DNA from 3 places in the Micromonospora zhanjiangensis genome. Region 2 is predicted to be linked to each of the others. Evidence: riboswitches for the same ligand, from Rfam matches in the RefSeq annotation. Region 2 holds a riboswitch; each other region holds the start of a gene.

Region 1 (5,608 bases), on a different contig from region 2:
TCATCGGCGGCTCGGGACTCTACGCCTTAATGGACGGTCTCACCGGGCACAAAATCGACACCCCGTACGGCGAGCCGTCCGACCAGATCATGATCACCGAACTGGGCGGGCGGCGGGTGGCGTTCCTGCCCCGGCACGGCCGGGACCACCGGCACCCGCCGCACCTGATCCCGTACCGGGCGAACCTGTGGGCGCTGCGGTCGATCGGGGTCCGGCAGATCCTCGCCCCGTGTGCCGTCGGCGGGCTGCGTCCGGAGCACGGCCCCGGCTCGTTCGTGGTGCCGGACCAACTGGTCGACCGCACCAGCGGCCGGACGCAGACCTTCTACGACCGGGGTGCGGTGCACGTGCCGTTCGCCGACCCGTACTGTCCGGCCGGGCGCGACACGGTGCTGCGGACGGCGCGGAAGCAGGGCATCGCCGCGCACGACGGCGGGACGATGGTGGTCGTCGAGGGCCCCCGCTTCTCCACCCGGGCCGAATCCCGCTGGTACGCCGACCTCGGCGGGACGGTGATCAACATGACCGGCCACCCGGAGGCGGTGCTGGCCCGCGAGCTCGCCCTCTGTTACACGGCGGTGGCCCTGGTGACCGACTACGACGCGGGCGTCGAGACGGGCCACGGGGTGGTGCAGGAGGACGTCTTCCGGGTCTTCGCGGAGAACATCGCGACCCTGCGGGACCTGCTGCTGCGCACCGTGGCGGCGTTGCCGCAGGAGCGGTCCTGCGCCTGTCCGCGGAGCCTGGACGGCATCGTCCTGCCGATCGACCTGCCCTGACGCCGCCGGCCGGCCGGCTCGACGGACCGGTCGGCCCCGGTAGCGCACCACCCTACCGGGCAATTTGTCCAGTATGCGGGTTTTGACGCCCCCGCGACGGATAGATTCCCCCTGACGGGACAGGTGCGAGGCGACCGGGGAGGCTCGGCATGGCCACGGTTCGCGACGTCACCCTGGATCTGCTCCGCGAGCTGGGCATGACCACCGTGTTCGGCAATCCCGGCTCGACGGAGGAGCCGTTCCTGAGCGGGTTTCCCGACGATTTCACCTACGTGCACGCGCTGCAGGAGGCCTCCGCGGTGGCGATGGCCGACGGCTACGCCCAGGCCACCGGCCGGCCGGCCCATGTGAACCTGCACACCGCGCCCGGCGTGGGCAACGGGATGGGCAACCTGGTTACCGCGTGGCACAACCGGACGCCGCTGGTCGTCACCGCCGGCCAGCAGACCCGCGCCATGCTGCTGCTCGAACCCCGGCTCACCAACCGGCAGCCGACCGAACTGGCCCGGCCGTACGTGAAATGGAGCTACGAACCGGTCCGGGCGCGGGACGTCCCGGCGGCGCTGATGCGCGGGTACGCGAGCGCGGTGCAGCCGCCGGCCGGCCCGGTGCTGCTCTCGGTGCCGCTGGACGACTGGCAGCAGCCGGCCGATCCACCCCCGGCGGTACGCGTGGTCAGTCACCGGGTCGCGCCCGAGCCGGACCGGCTGCGCCAGTTCGCCGACGTGCTGGCCGGCAGCCGCAACCCCGTACTGGTGGTCGGTGCGGCGGTGGACCGCGCCGGCGGGTGGCCGGCGGCTGTGGCCCTGGCCGAGCGGCTGCGGGCGCCGGTCTGGTCGGCGCCCTCCCCCGAGCGGGCCGGCTTCCCGGGCGACCACCCGCAGTTCCAGGGGACGCTGCCGTTCGCCGCCGGGCCGCTGGCCGAGCGGCTGGCCGGGCACGACACCGTGCTGGTCGTCGGCGCGCCGGTGTTCCGGTACTACCCGCACGTCGCCGGCCCGCACCTGCCGGCCGGCAGCCGGCTGCTGCACGTCACCGACGATCCGGAGGAGGCGGCGCAGGCGGCGGTGGGCGACAGCGTCCTCGGCGACCCCGCGCTCGCCTGCGCGGCCCTGGCCGAGCTGCTGCCCACCGCGGACCGACCGCTGCCGCCACCCGTGCCCGCGCCGCCGGTGCCGGATGCCGGGGTGCCGCTGTCACCGAAGGCGCTGTTCGCCGCCCTGGCCCGGGAGTGGCCGCCGGACGGCGTACTGGTCGCGGAGACGCCGTCCAATGTCGGCCTGCTGCGTCGGTACCTGCCGGCCCGCCGGCCGGCGTCGTTCTTCACCGGGGCCAGCGGCGGCCTCGGCTTCGGCCTGCCGGCCGCCGTCGGGATCGCCCTCGGCGAGCGGCACACCGGCCGCTGCCGGCCGGTGCTGGCGGTCATCGGGGACGGCTCGTTCCACTACAGCGTGCAGGCCCTCTGGACGGCGGCGCGGCACCGGCTGCCGGTGGTGTTCGTGGTGCCGATGAACGGGCAGTACGCGATCCTCAAGGCGTTCGCCCGGCACGAAGGGACGCCCGGGGTGCCCGGTCTGGACCTGCCCGGGCTGGACATCCTGGCCATCGCCCAGGGGTACGGCTGCGCCGCCGCCGTCGCCGACTCGACCGACGCGGTGACCGAGGCGGTCCGTACCGGCCTGGCGCGGACCTCCGGGCCGACGGTGCTAGCGGTGCCGATCACCCCGGAGGCGCCGGACATCCTGTGACCAACCCGACCGACCCAACCCGACCGACCCGACCCGGTCAGGTCAGGTCAGGTCTCGCCGCCCAGGTCGAGTTCGTACGCATGGTGGATCAGGTCCGCGCCGCGTTGCCGGTGCCGGGCCAGCGCCCGCAGCAGGTCGACCGACCGGTTCCGCAGCTCGTCGACCCCGGTTTCGGGCAGTTCCGTACGGCGGCGGAGCGCGCCGATGGTCGCCGCCACGGCACCGTGCTCGCGGACCAGCGCCCGGGTCGAGTGGGCCAGCCACGGTGCGCGGTCGAGCAACTCGGCGTAGAGGCCGTCGGCCCCCTCGGTGGCGCGTACGTGCTCGGCGAAGCTGCCCTGCAGGGTGCACAGCCGGACGGCCAGCCCGTGCCGCCACGCCGGGTCGCCGGCCGGCGCCGCGAGGGTCTGCTCGATCCCCCGGATGGCCGGCAGCAGGCCGGCCCGGAGGCGGCGGGAGGCCGGGAGCGACCGGTCGTCCGCAGCGGTGGGGATCGTGGCCGGTTGTCGTGCAGCGCCTGTCACCATGGCACACCTCCGGGGTTCGCGCCTGTCGCCCTGTGCCGATCGTGGGCCGGGCCCGGCCCGGGGTCCAGACCCGCGGGCCAGCTCATCTGGCTCATTGGCCACGCCAGCCGCATCAGTAACAAACCGGACAGCGATTCGGAACCGCGAGCCGGTCGGCGGGAGCGACACGGGTCGGCGGGTGGGACCGGGGAAACCGTCGCGGGCCGGATCGAGAAAACGGCGAAGCGCCCCGGTCGGTGGACCGGGGCGCTTCGCGAACGGCACTCCGTCAACGTGATGGGCGACGACCGCGGGGCTCGTCACTACCGACCGTCTCGGCCTGCGCACGCTCGTGCCGATGTGCGGCTGGGTCTCTTCTTTCGGCCAATCGTCTGGTCTTCGATTCAGCGGTTCTTGCCGTCGATACCCGCGTCTGCAGCAAGGCTCTGCAAGCCTCCCACTCCGACTCGACAATCGAGTACATGGCTGAGTCTCGCAACAGCCCTTCTTCCCCCGGCGCCCAAGACCGCGACCAGCTCCGCAAGACACCCTCGAATCGGGCACCCGTGCGCTCGATCGCATTGCGGGAGATCTCATTACGCGCGTCAGTCTTGAGGTCGACGCGGGCCACCGCCCACGCCTCGAACGCGTTGGTGAAAAGCAGTAGCTTCGCTTCCGCGTTCAGCCCGGTGCCCTGTGCCGATGCCGCCAGCCAGGTGAAGCCCACCTCGACTGCGTAGAGCGCATCGCGGCCAGGCCAACACCGGGGGTCCCAGTAAGCAGTCGCGCCGACTGCACGTCCACTCGCCTTCGCCACCTGCGCATAGGGCAACAGCGTCCCGGCAGCCGCCCGGGTCAGCTGCGCGTCGATGTAGGCACCCACCTCGGCTGCCGCTGGAACCCAGGTGAACCGGTACGAACTCCGGTCCTCTTCTGCTGCCGCAGACAGGTCCGCGGCGTGCCGATGATCCAGCGGCTCCAGTCGGACGAGGTCGCCTTCGAGGACAGGAGCGGTCAGAGAATTCGGGAATGGCATAGCCCTCCGTTCGCGGCTTGCTCGGTGCACCATGCAACGGGCCGGGTCATCACCCGGGGCACCCCACCCACGAGACGGAGGGTTGCCGGCCAGCAAGCCGGGGCTTCGCACTGGCACTCATGACCTGGAATGACCTTACCAAGCGACCGGACGGACCGCGATCCCGCTCAGCCGAGGGAACCCCAGAAACACCCGTACGGCAGCATCCCGGAAGACGCTACCGTACGGTCTGTATGTAACAGGCCCCAGAAAGTCCGAAGACGCTCCGTATGCCTGATTTGTGGAGGTGCCGGGAATCGAACCCGGGTCCTTCGCCGCCTTGTCAGGGCTTCTCCGAGCGCAGCTCGCTGTGCCTCTACTCGGCCCCTCCGATCACGCGAGCGAGTCGGTGTGACGGGCCCAGTCGCTGATTGATCTCGCCGCACGGACCCCGCGACCGGGTCCGATTGGCCAGCCCTCTAGCTGATGCCGGCTAACTGGGTCGAAGGCACTCCCAGGCCGACAGACTTGCTACTCGCCTCAGGCGGCGAGAGCGAAGTCAGCGCGATTGTTCTTGGCGCTTATTGGTTTCCGACGACCGATTTTCGAGACGACGTCGGCTTCCTCGGCTCGCTTCCCCTGCCGCAACGCACAAAGTCGAAACCAGTCACCCCCTGGACACGGCCGCCGGTGCGGCGACCACCCCAAGCCTAACGCCTCGGCCGGCAGACTTCATCCCGGATATCCCGTCGCCCGCGAACGGGACGAACGTGACGATCGTCTCGGCCGGGCCGATCGGAGCGAACCGGTTACTCCATGCCCTTGCCGCGCCGGCCGGCCGCCCGGCGGATCTCCTTGTCCGCGTCCCGCTTGGCGAGGTCCTGCCGCTTGTCGTACGACTTCTTGCCGCGGGCCAGGCCGAGCTCGACCTTGGCCCAACCGTCGTTGAAGTAGACCGACAGCGGCACCAGGGTCAGGCCGCTCTCCTTGAGCTTGCCGAGCAGCCGGTCGATTTCCAGCCGGTTGAGCAGCAGCTTGCGGGTACGTCGGGGCTCGTGGTTGGTCCAGGTGCCCTGGACGTACTCCGGGATGTGCATCCCGTGCAGGAACAGCTCACCGCCGCGTTCCTGGGCGAACGCGTCGACCAGCGAGGCCCGGCCGGCGCGCAGCGACTTGACCTCGGTGCCGGTGAGCGCCATGCCGGCCTCGTAGGTGTCGAGGATGGCGTAGTCGTGGCGCGCCTTGCGGTTGGAGGCGACGACCTTACGCCCCTTCTCCCGTGGCATCCGGCGCCACACCCCTCTCCTGCGTCGTGGAACAGCCGGGCAATGCTACCCCGAACGGCCCGAAACGGCGGTCGCCGCCCGCCGGGAGACCCGGTGAGCGGCGACCGAACGCGGCGTACGGTAGCTAGACGCGCAGGTAGAAGCGCAGGGTGACCCAGGCGGTGATGGCGCTGACCAGCGCGCCGACCCCGGCCATGAACGGGAACATCAGCAGGACGCTGCTCCAGCTGATCGGGGTCAGCAGGTCGGTGAGGTCCCGCAACGAGCCGTCCAG
Region 2 (5,608 bases):
GCCGCCGAGGGGCGGCGTCCGCCGTCCCGAGCTGGGTAGTTTGGTGCCGCGTCGAGTGAGCGGGGAGTGGCAGGTGCCGGGAGCGGCAACGACGACCGCCGTGGGCGCCGAGGCGGCCCGTCGGCGCACATTCGCGGTGATTTCCCATCCCGACGCCGGGAAATCCACCATCACCGAGGCGCTCGCGCTGCACGCCCGGGTGATCGGCGAGGCCGGTGCGGTGCACGGCAAGGCGGGCCGCCGGGGCGTGGTGTCCGACTGGATGGCCATGGAGCAGCAGCGCGGCATCTCGATCACCTCTGCCGTCCTGCAGTTCGCCTACCGCGACCTGGTGGTCAACCTGCTCGACACCCCCGGCCACGCCGACTTCTCCGAGGACACCTACCGGGTGCTCACCGCGGTGGACTGCGCCGTGATGCTGCTGGACGCGGCCAAGGGGCTCGAACCGCAGACCTTGAAACTGTTCGAGGTCTGCCGGGCCCGCCGGATCCCCGTCATCACCTTCATCAACAAGTGGGACCGACCCGGGCGGGAACCCCTCGCCCTGTTGGACGAGATCGAGCAGCGGATCAACCTGCGTCCCACCCCGATCACCTGGCCGGTGGGCACCGCCGGCCACTTCCACGGAGTCGTCGACCGGCGCACCGGGGAGATGACCGCGTTCCAGCGCACCCCCGGCGGTGCCACCGCCGCGGTCGAGGAACAGCTGACCCCCGCGGAGGCGGCCCACCGGTACGGAGGGGACTGGCAACGCGCCGTCGAAGAACTCGACCTGCTCGGTCTCACCGGCGCCGACCACGATCAGGACACCTTCATGGCGGCCACCACCACCCCGGTGCTGTTCGGCGCCGCCGTCGCCAACTTCGGCGTCCGACAACTCCTGGAGGTGCTCGCCAGCCACGCGCCCGCCCCGCAGCCCCGGGTCGACACCGGCGGCACACCGCGCGGCGTCGACGCACCCTTCGCCGGGTTCGTGTTCAAGATCCAGGCGAACATGAACAAGGCCCACCGCGACCAGGTCGCCTTCGTGCGCGTCTGCTCCGGCCGGTTCAGCCGCGGCATGACCGTCACCCACGCGGGCACCGGCCGGCCCTTCGCCACCAAGTACGCGCAGCAGATGTTCGGCGCCAGCCGGGAAACCATCGACGAGGCGTATCCCGGTGACGTGATCGGGCTGGTCAACGCGACCGCGCTGGGCATCGGCGACACCCTGCACGACGGGCCGGCGGTGGCCTTCCCCCCGCTGCCGTCGTTCACCCCGGAACACTTCGCCGTCCTGCGCGCCGCCGACATCTCCACGTTCAAGCGCTTCCGTCGCGGCGTCGAGCAACTCGACGCCGAGGGCGTCGTCCAGGTCCTGCGCTCCGACCGGCGCGGCGACCAGGCCCCCGTTCTCGCCGCCGTCGGCCCCATGCAGTTCGAGGTCGCCGTCGCTCGCCTCGACGCCGAGTTCGGTGTGCCCACCCAGCTGGAGCACCTGCCGTACCGGGAGGCCCGCCGCACCGACGCGGCCAGCCAGGAACGGCTGCTCGGCGTACCCGACGCCGAGGTGCTCACCCGGCTGCGCGACGGGGCGCTGCTGGCCCTGTTCACCAGCGGTTGGCGAATGCGCTCCATCGCCGACAGCCGACCGGGCGTGACCCTCGAACCCCTCCTGGCGGCCGACTGACCGACCAGCCATCGACCAGCGACCGACCGGCCACCGGCCGAGAACGAGGAGAGACGATGGGACGCCGCTTCGAGGAGATCGACTGGCGGGAGACGCCGATCGGCGCCATCAGCCTGCGGCGGCGGTTGGACCCGGCGCTCGACGTCGACGTCTACGAGGTGAAGCTGGACGACGAGTACCTCATGTCCAGCCTGTTCACGGTGGCCGAGGTGGAACTCGCCCGGCTCGCCCTGGCCGAGCTGCCCGGGGCCGACCTCGACGTCGCCGTCGGCGGCCTCGGTCTCGGCCACACCGCCGCGGCCGTGCTGGACGACCGGCGGGTACGGACGCTGACCGTGATCGAGGCACTCGACGAGGTGATCTCCTGGCACCGGCGTGGCCTGTTGCCCCTGGCCAGCCGGCTCACCGGCGATCCGCGCAGTCGCCTGGTCCGGGGGGACTTCTTCGCCGCGGTCAACGACCCCACCGGTCTCGACCCGCAGGCGCCCGGCCGGCGCTTCGACGCGGTCCTGGTGGACATCGACCACACTCCGCGACACGTCCTGCACCCCAGCCACGCCGCGTTCTACACCGCCGCCGGTCTGCACCGGCTCGCCAGCCGGCTCCGGCCCGGCGGGGTGTTCGCCCTCTGGTCCGACGACCCGCCCGACGACCGGTTCACCGGCACCCTCGCCGAGGTGTTCGGGACCGTACGGGCCCACGTCGTCACCTTCGCCAACCACCTGACCGGTGGCGAGAGCGCCAACACCGTCTACGTCGCCACCCACGCGAGACCCGCCGGGCTTGCGTGAGGCGCCTCATATCGGCTGGACAGCGGCGCCGTCCGGGCTGCTAGGTTCTTAGCAGGTCATGAGCGCCAGCGCGAAGCCCCGGCTCGCTGGCCGGCAACCCTCCTCCGCGGTGGGGTGCCCCGGGTGAAGACCAGGTGCCGGAGTTGTTCCGGCGCAAGCGTGGCCTGGGTTCCAGGTCAACAGCCCTGGAGGACCCGTGTCTGCTCTCATCTGCGCACCACCGCGACCCGCCGTCGCCTTGGGCGTGACCCCGCCGGCAGCGGTGCAGCCGCTGCTGGTCCGACGGCGGCACATCGACCTGATGCGCGTGCACGGCGCCGGCTGTCGCCCGTACGTAGCGCGCTGACCAGCTAGTTCCCCTGCTGTCCTCATCCGGCGGTGCCGTTCGCGGACCCGCCGCCGAGGGGTGGTGTCCCCGTACCCGCCCCGCTGGCGGTGGCGCCTACCCACCGCACGATCAACCCTGGAGTCACCCGTGCGTTCTCGTTCCCTCCTGGCCACCTTCACTCCGCTCGCCGCGGCCGCGATCCTCGCCACCACGGCGTTGGCCGGCTGCGGTGGATCCTCCAACGCCGCCTCGGCCGACAACCCGTACGGGCTGCTGCGGCCCGGCGTGCTGCGGGCCGGCACCCTGACCGACGCACCGCCGAACGTCTACCTCAAGGACGGCAGGTTCACCGGCTTCGACAACGACCTGCTCACCGCCGTCGCCGGCAAGGTGGGGCTCAAGGTGGAGTTCGTCGGCACCGACTTCTCGGCGCTGCTGTCCCAGGTCAACAACCACAAGTTCGACGTCGGCAGCTCGTCCATCACCATCACGGAGGCCCGGAAGAAGACCGTGGACTTCGGCAACGGGTACGACTTCGGCTACTTCGGGCTGGACGTACCGGCCGGATCGCCGATCAAGGGCTTCGACCAGCTGACCGGCAAGCGGGTCGTGGTGGTGCAGGGCACCGTACAGGACGACTACGCCACCGGTCACCACCTCGATCCGGTCCGGGTGCCGGACTACAACGGTGCGCTCAACCAGATCAAGGCCGGCACCGCCGACGCCTGGATCGCCCCCGCTGAGATCGGCGAGAAGACGGCAAAGGACAGCGGTGGCAAGGTCGTGCTGGCCGACAAGCAGTTGAGCCCCGCCCCGACGGCGTTCGCGGTGGCGAAGGGCAACGACAAGCTGCGTGCGGCGCTGAACCGCGGCCTGGACGAGGTCATCGCGGACGGTACGTGGACGAAGCTGCAGGCGCAGTACTACCCGGGTCGACCGATCCCGGCGGACTTCAAGCCGGGCAGTGGAACGGTTGCGCCGCCGGCCGGCCCCGCACAGAGCGGGCCGGCCTCCCCGTCGGACGCCGTCGCGTCGGCCACGCCGGCGTCCTGACCGGTACGCGGTAACGAAGTCGTAGCGGGAAATGAAGAGAGATCGATGGATCCGCTGAGTACGTTGTGGTCAACCTTTTTCGACTGGTCATCCATGCGGCAGGCCCTGCCCGAGATGCTGGCCGTGGGGTTGCGCAACACGCTGGTGCTGTCGGTCTCCGCCGCCCTGCTCGGGTCAGTGCTCGGCATGGTGCTGGCCGTCGCCGGCATCGCCCGTACCCGCTGGTTACGGTGGCCGGCGCGGATCTACACCGACGTGTTCCGCGGGCTGCCGGCCGCGGCGACGATCCTGCTGATCGGGGTGGGCCTGGCCCCGCTCGGGTTGCAGGTCTGGGGGCCCAACCCGTACCCGTTGGGCGTCCTGGCGCTCTCGTTGATCGCCGCCGGCTATCTCGGCGAGATCTTCCGGGCCGGGATCCTCAGCGTGGAGGCCGCCCAGCTGGAGGGCGCCCGGGCGCTCGGCCTGTCCTGGGGAGCGGCGATGCGGCTGGTGATCATTCCGCAGGGGGTGCGCCGGGTCCTGCCGGCCTGGGTGAACCAGCTGATCGCCTTGATCAAGGACTCCAGCCTGGTGTACTTCCTCGGGCTGGTAGCCAGCCAGCGGGACCTGTTCCGGATTGGCCAGGATCACGCTGCCACGACCGGAAACGAGTCGGCGCTGCTGCTGGCCGGACTGTTCTATCTGGTGTTGACCGTGCCACTGACGCACGCGGTCAACTGGCTGGATCGCCGGCTTCGCCAGGGTCGGCCGTCCGGCGTACAGGCAGAGTCGGACGACGATGCGCCGGCACCAGCGGCGACGCACCCGCTCCCCGCCGGACCGAGGACTTGATGATGACGCGAACCGACACCAATACCCACACTGGCGGCGCCGAACGGGAGCTGGCCCGGCGCGACGGATCGGTAAGCCTGGCCGTCCGCGACATCCACCTGGCCTTCGGGTCGAACCGGGTGTTGCGCGGGGTCAACCTTGACGTGCCCCGCGGCGGTACGGCGTGCGTCATCGGCCCGTCCGGCTCCGGCAAGTCGACCCTGCTGCGTACGATCAACCGGCTGATCGAACCGGACCGGGGGGACGTGCTCCTGGATGGGCGCAGTGTGCTCGGTGACGACCCGGATGCCCTGCGGCGGCGGATCGGGATGGTGTTCCAGCAGTTCAACCTCTTTCCACACCTGAGCGTGCTGCGCAACATCGTCCTGCCGCTGCGCAAGATCCGGCGGTTGCCACCGGACGAGGCCGAGGCGCTGGCCCGGGCGCAACTGGAGCTGGTCGGGCTGGCGGGCAAGGCGGACGCCCGGCCCGGGCAACTCTCCGGCGGCCAGCAGCAGCGGGTCGCCATCGCCCGGGCCCTGGCCCTGCGCCCGCAGGTCATGCTCTTCGACGAGGCCACGTCAGCGCTGGATCCGGAGCTGGTGAAGGGAGTCCTGGGATTGATGGCCGACCTGTCGGCGGCCGGCATGACCATGGTGGTGGTCACCCACGAGATGGGATTCGCCCGTCAGGTTGCCGACACGGTCGCCTTCATGGACCGCGGAGTGGTGCTGGAGGCCGGTGCGCCGACAGCGGTCTTCGAACGCCCCGAGCATCCCCGGCTGCGCCGGTTCCTGGCCCAGGTGCTGTGACGGCCCCCGGCCGGGACCCGGGGCCGGCCGGGGCCCCGGGGTGGGTCAGCGGAACACCCAACCGAGGTAGCCATCACGCCGGGGTCCGACCCCACGTCGCGGTGCCCGGAAAGGAAGCCCTACCGCTGGCCGACCCGCCCGCCCT
Region 3 (5,608 bases), on a different contig from region 2:
CGCGCAACAGGTTGGCCGTGGTCTGGCCACTGTTGCCGAGGCCCAGCACGCAGGTCCGACCCAGCCACCACGCCGACGACATCGGCGCGAGGTTGAACCCACCGTCCTCGTTCCGGGAACTGATCAGCACCACCGGGGTGCCGAAGTAGAAGACTTTCGTGTCGGACACGCGATGCATCGTCGATCCCATCTCTCCGGCCCGGGTCGGGCCGCGCGCGGCTCGCGCGCCGTCCAACTCTGACCCGACACGCCCCGGACCGCTGGCGGCGATCGGACGTCGCGTTCGACCGACCCGGGCCCGGACGTGGTGTGCGAACGCCCTGTGCGGCGCACGTCGCGGCCGACCGGCTCTCGGGCCGACGAGAATGTGACAGGTCGCTGGTAGAACGCCAGGGGACGCTCGGGCACCCTCGGCAGGAGGCAGGCGATGGGGAAGCTGCTGTACTCGGTCACCATGTCGTTGGACGGCTTCATCGCCGGTCCCGGTGGCGACATGTCCTGGCTCACCGAGCACCTCGGACCCAACCCGATGGTGGACGACCTGATCGGACGGATCGGCGCGCTCCTGGTCGGCAACCGCACCTTCGGTGGCGACGACCCGTACAAGGGGGTCGAGGAGCGGGAGGGCAAGGCGTTCGGCGGTGGCTGGGAGGGACCACAGTTCGTGCTCACCCATCACCCGCGACCGGCCTCGGCGGACATCACCTTCGTCGACGACCTGGCCGAGGCCGTCACCGCGGCCAAGGCGGCGGCCGGGGACAAGTACGTCAACGTGCTCGGCGCCGACGTCGCCCGGCAGTGCCTGGCGGCCGGCCTGCTTGACGAGATCCTCACCCTGGTGGCGCCGGTGCTGCTCGGCGACGGCGTCCGGCTGTTCGACCATCCCGGCGGCAGCAACGTCAAGCTGGAGCAGCTCAGCGTCAGTCACGTACCGCACGCCGTCAACATCTGGCACCGCGTCGTCAGGTGAACCGGCCCGGGCGACACCGAGGCGGGCGGGGCCGGTCGAAGGCGATCCCGGGCCGCCGCGACCGGAGCCCGGCAGCCACCCCGGGCCATTTCCCGCTTCCGACCACCGCGTCGGGCAGGGCCGGAAGGAGGCATCAGCCGGTCGCGGGACCGGTCAGTTCCTCGGCGTACGTCCTGAGCGCGCCCACCGCCGTCATCAGGCTGGCGGCAAGCCAGGCGACAAACTGCCGTCGACCTCCGAGCTGTGCGCCAAGTACGACGTCTCCACGCAGGTCATCCGGTCCGCGATGCTCATCCTGCGCGCCGAGGGTCTGGTCGAGGGCCATCAAGGGCGCGGCGTTTACGTCCGAGCTCCGAACGCCGACCGTTGAGCATCAGACCTCCCGGGTGCGGTTGCGCAGCACGCAGAACTCGTTGCCCTCCGGGTCGGCCAGCACGACGAACGGGTCGGCGTCGGTCTGGCCCACGTCCGTGTGCCGGGCGCCGAGCGCCAGCAGCCGCTCGACCTCGGCCTCGACGTCGCCGTCGGTCGGGTTCAGGTCGGGGTGGTTGCGGTTCTTGCCGGCCTTGGAGGCGTCGACCCGCTGCAACCAGACGGTGAGCGTGCCCGGGGGAGCGTCGTCCGGCGGGTAGAGCTTCGCGCAGCCGTCGTCGCCCTTCTCGACCCGGTAGCCCAGAACCCGCGACCAGAACTCGGCCATCCGATCGGTGTCCCGCACGTCCAACGTCCACTGCGTGATCTGACTGACCACCCCGCCCACCTCCGACCTCCGGTGGCTCTACCAACACCACGATCATCACCCGAACCCACCCCGCCCGCACCCGGACCGCCCCAAGGCCCCCATGATCGTTGGCAGTTTTTCCGTACGACACGCCGATTCGGCAACGGAAAAACTGCCAATGATCATGGAGCTGCGCTGTCCCGGATCGGCGCGGCGCTGGGCACCACGAAGCAACCGCCCTCGGCCGGACCGTCGAGGTGGTGCCGCGGGCCGGCGGTCGGCCGACGCCGGCCGGCGTGAGCCGGACCACTCGACTTGCCGCCCACTGCGTGGGACGGCGGCTCGGCGCGCCCGCGGATGCGCCGTAAACTCGGCCGGGACAACTGAATACCTCATCCAGAGGGGCTGAGGGATACGGCCCGATGACGCCCCGGCAACCACCCCGCCGGCTCGACGCAGAGCGAGAGCGGGACAGGTGCCAATTCCGTCCCCGCCGCAGATCGCGATGCGGGGAAAGATGAGAGGACCTCGACGTGACGTCGATCATCGAATCCGGATCCCACCACGCCACCTCCGACGAGCGCGCCGACGCCGGCCGCGTCGCGGCCGGACCGGCCCGCGGCCTGGTCTGCCGCGGCTGCGGCGCCGAGTACCCGTTGGTCGCGCAGCACGCCTGTTTCGAGTGTTTCGGCCCGCTGGAGGTCAGCTACGACCCGGCGGCGCTCGCCCGGGTCACCCGCGCCGACATCGAGGCCGGGCCGCACAACATCTGGCGGTACGCGCCGCTGCTGCCCGCCGGACAGGACCCGGCCGGTCGGATCACCCTCGACCCCGGGCTCACCCCGCTGGTGGCGGCCACCGGACTCGCCGCCGAGTTGGGCATCCACGCCCCGCTGTGGGTCAAGGACGACAGCGCCAACCCCACCCACTCGTTCAAGGACCGGGTGGTGTCGGTGGCGCTGACCGCCGCCCGCGGGCTCGGCTTCACCCGGTTCGCCTGCGCCTCCACCGGTAACCTGGCCAACTCGGTCGCCGCCCACGCGGCCCGGGCCGGCGTACCGTCGATCGTCTTCATCCCGGCCGACCTGGAACCGGGCAAGGTGATCACCACCGCCGTGTACGGGGGCGACCTGGTCGCCATCGACGGGTCGTACGACGACGTCAATCGACTCTGTGGCGAGTTGGTGGAGACCGACGAGTTCGAGGACACCGCGTTCGTCAACGTGAACGTCCGGCCCTACTACGCGGAGGGTTCCAAGACGCTCGGCTACGAGGTGGCCGAGCAGTTGGGCTGGCGGATCCCGGCGCAGGTGGTGGTCCCGATGGCCAGCGGCGAGCTGCTCACCAAGATTGACAAGGCGTTCAGCGAACTGGTCGAGATAGGACTGGCGACCGCCCCGGACGGCGGCTGGACGGTGTTCGGCGCGCAGTCCACCGGCTGCAACCCGATCGCGACCGCGCTGCACGCCGGCACCGACACTGTCACCCCGGTACGGCCCACCGGCATCGCGAAGTCGCTGAACATCGGCGACCCGGCCGCCGGCCTGTACGCGCTGGAGGCGGTCCGGCGTACCGGTGGCTGGATGGACCACGCCGACGACGACGAGATCCGGGCGGGGATCCGGCTGCTGGCCCGGACCACCGGCGTGTTCGCCGAGACCGCCGGCGGGGTCACCGTCGCCGTGCTGCGCAAGCTCGTCGAGTCCGGCCGGTTGGACCCGACCCGGGAGACGGTCGTCTACAACACCGGTGAGGGGCTGAAGACGATCGACGCGGTCGCCGGCCAGGTGGGACCGTCCCATCGGGTAAAGGCTTCGTTGCGGGCGGTACGGGACGCAGGACTGCTGGGCTGAAACTTCCACGTTTTGCTGCGGTTGGTAGCTGGGGATTTGCTGTCAGTAGAAGAAAACTCCTTCCGGGGACTTGACGGACGCAACTGCGCAACGCAAGATGCTCCGTGCGGGAGGGCGCATCGCCGTAGACTTTTGAAGTTCTTACGACCCAGCGCCGGAGGCGTTGTGCGATCGCCCTCCCGACCAAGCAGGTGACGACCCGGACGCCGAGGTCGACCCTTTCTTCCCGACCGGCCGACGGCTAAATCGTTCGCGGTCCCACCGCTCCCCGGGGCACCCTCGCCCCATGGACATCACCGTCGACTCGATCCGGCAGGACGACCACACGAGCTTCGAGCGGGCGTACGAGATCAAGGCCGCGAGTCTCGCGGCGGACCTGCCCGGCTTTCCGCCGTTGTGCCGGCAGCGCTTCTTCGGCGGCCTGCGGCATCCGATGCCGGTGACGGGCTATCGCTGGCTGCTCGCCCGGCTCGACGGGGAACCGGTCGGCTTCGCCGAACTCGAACTCCCCCAGGCGGACAACACCGCGATGGCGGTGGTGCAGGTGCACGTCCGGCCCGGGAGTCGCCGCCGGGGCGTCGGGCGGGCCCTGCACCGGCGGGTCGTCCGGTTGATGGGTGACCTCGGTCGGAAGCGGATCATCGGCCAGACCGCCGGCACCCTGCCGGACGGCCCGGAACGCGATCCCGCGGGTGACGCGTTCGCCCGCGCGGTCGGCGCGACGGCCGCGCTGGTCGACGTCCGCCGTCGGCTCGACGCCACCGGGCTCGACGAGGTCGCCCTCGACCGGCAGCTCGCCGAGGCGCGGTCCCGGGCCGGGGACTACCGGACCGTCCGCTGGCCCGGCATCCCGCCGGAGGAGTACCTCGCCGATCTGGCCTACCTGGACGGTCGGCTGCTGCTGGACGCGCCGACGGGCGAACTCGACTACGAGCCGGAGAAGATCGACGCGACCCGCGCCCGGGGGATCGCCGAGGCGCGGGTGGCGGCGGGCCGGCGGACGTACCACACGGCGGCGCGGCACGAGGCGACCGGCCGGCTGGTCGCCTGGACGACCATCGACGTCGGTGCCACCCCGGACTGGCACGCCTTCCAACAGATCACCATCGTCGATCCGGCACACCGCGGGCGCCGGCTCGGCACCCTCCTGAAGATCGAAAACCTGCGGTACGCCATGGCGAACGAGCCGGCCCTGCGGTCCGTCGACACCTGGAACGCCGCCGACAACGAGCACATGATCTCGATCAACGAGGCGATCGGATTCCGGCCGGTGGACCGCTGGACCGACTGGCAGCTGACGCTCTGACGATCCCGGGCGGCAGCGCCTGAGGTGCTGGCCCGGGGCCGGCTGGGGCATGATGGCGGGCATGACGGAGACCCCGCATCCCCTCTACGCCGCGCACGCCGAGACGCTGACCCGCGCGCTGACCGCGATCACCGAGCGCGGCTACTGGTCCGCCTACCCGGAATCACCCAGCCCCCGGGTGTACGGCGAGACCGCCGCCGCCGACGGTGAGGCCGCCTTCCGGGCGTACCTGGGCGGTGACTTCCCGCTCGACCAGCCGGGTGCCGGCGATCGGGTGGCCACCGAGGTCAGCCCGTTCGGGGTGGATCTCGGCGTGCGCTATCCGCACGCCGACCCGGACGCCCTGATCGCCGCCGCCACCACCGCGCTGCCGGCCTGGCGGGACGCCGGCCCGCGGACCCGGACCGGGGTCTGCCTGGAGATCCTCGCCCGGCTGCACCGGCACGTCTTCGAGCTGGCCAACGCGGTGCAGTTCACCAGCGGCCAGGCCTTCGTGATGGCCTTCCAAGCCGGCGGGGCACACGCGCTGGACCGGGCCCTGGAGGCGGTGGCCTACGCGTACGCGGAGATGAACCGGCACCCCGGCACGGCCGACTGGGAGAAGCCGGCCGGCAAGGGCGAGCCGCTGCGGATGGTCAAGACCTTCCACGTGGTGCCCCGCGGCGTCGCCCTGGTGATCGGCTGCAACACCTTCCCGACCTGGAACTCGTACCCGGGGTTGTTCGCCTCGCTGGTCACCGGCAACCCGGTGCTGGTCA

The links. Region 2 has a riboswitch for S-adenosylmethionine ahead of ACFOX0_RS30455 (ABC transporter substrate-binding protein). Riboswitches for the same ligand answer to the same signal wherever they lie in the genome.
Region 1: another riboswitch for S-adenosylmethionine. It lies ahead of ACFOX0_RS15710 (GNAT family N-acetyltransferase); the one in region 2 lies ahead of ACFOX0_RS30455 (ABC transporter substrate-binding protein).
Region 3: another riboswitch for S-adenosylmethionine. It lies ahead of thrC (threonine synthase); the one in region 2 lies ahead of ACFOX0_RS30455 (ABC transporter substrate-binding protein).

Annotation. Positions count from the first base shown of each region.
Region 1 covers NZ_JBHSBN010000009.1:114,091-119,698, forward strand. The annotation lists gene ACFOX0_RS15695 (S-methyl-5'-thioadenosine phosphorylase) at 1-779, shown strand, start outside; gene mdlC (benzoylformate decarboxylase) at 929-2,527, shown strand; gene ACFOX0_RS15705 (hypothetical protein) at 2,575-3,054, opposite strand; gene ACFOX0_RS15710 (GNAT family N-acetyltransferase) at 3,323-4,069, opposite strand; SAM riboswitch class IV at 4,078-4,194, opposite strand; RNA gene ssrA (transfer-messenger RNA) at 4,348-4,723, opposite strand; gene smpB (SsrA-binding protein SmpB) at 4,858-5,334, opposite strand; gene ftsX (permease-like cell division protein FtsX) at 5,459-5,608, opposite strand, start outside.
Region 2 covers NZ_JBHSBN010000036.1:12,376-17,983, forward strand. The annotation lists gene ACFOX0_RS30445 (peptide chain release factor 3) at 101-1,669, shown strand; gene ACFOX0_RS30450 (spermidine synthase) at 1,726-2,460, shown strand; SAM riboswitch class IV at 2,515-2,626, shown strand; gene ACFOX0_RS30455 (ABC transporter substrate-binding protein) at 2,936-3,841, shown strand; gene ACFOX0_RS30460 (amino acid ABC transporter permease) at 3,935-4,672, shown strand; gene ACFOX0_RS30465 (amino acid ABC transporter ATP-binding protein) at 4,675-5,463, shown strand.
Region 3 covers NZ_JBHSBN010000001.1:196,072-201,679, forward strand. The annotation lists gene ACFOX0_RS00905 (flavin reductase family protein) at 1-178, opposite strand, end outside; gene ACFOX0_RS00910 (dihydrofolate reductase family protein) at 428-970, shown strand; gene ACFOX0_RS00915 (GntR family transcriptional regulator) at 1,212-1,340, shown strand; gene ACFOX0_RS00920 (VOC family protein) at 1,344-1,721, opposite strand; SAM riboswitch class I at 2,081-2,215, shown strand; gene thrC (threonine synthase) at 2,237-3,544, shown strand; gene ACFOX0_RS00930 (GNAT family N-acetyltransferase) at 3,831-4,850, shown strand; gene paaN (phenylacetic acid degradation protein PaaN) at 4,912-5,608, shown strand, end outside.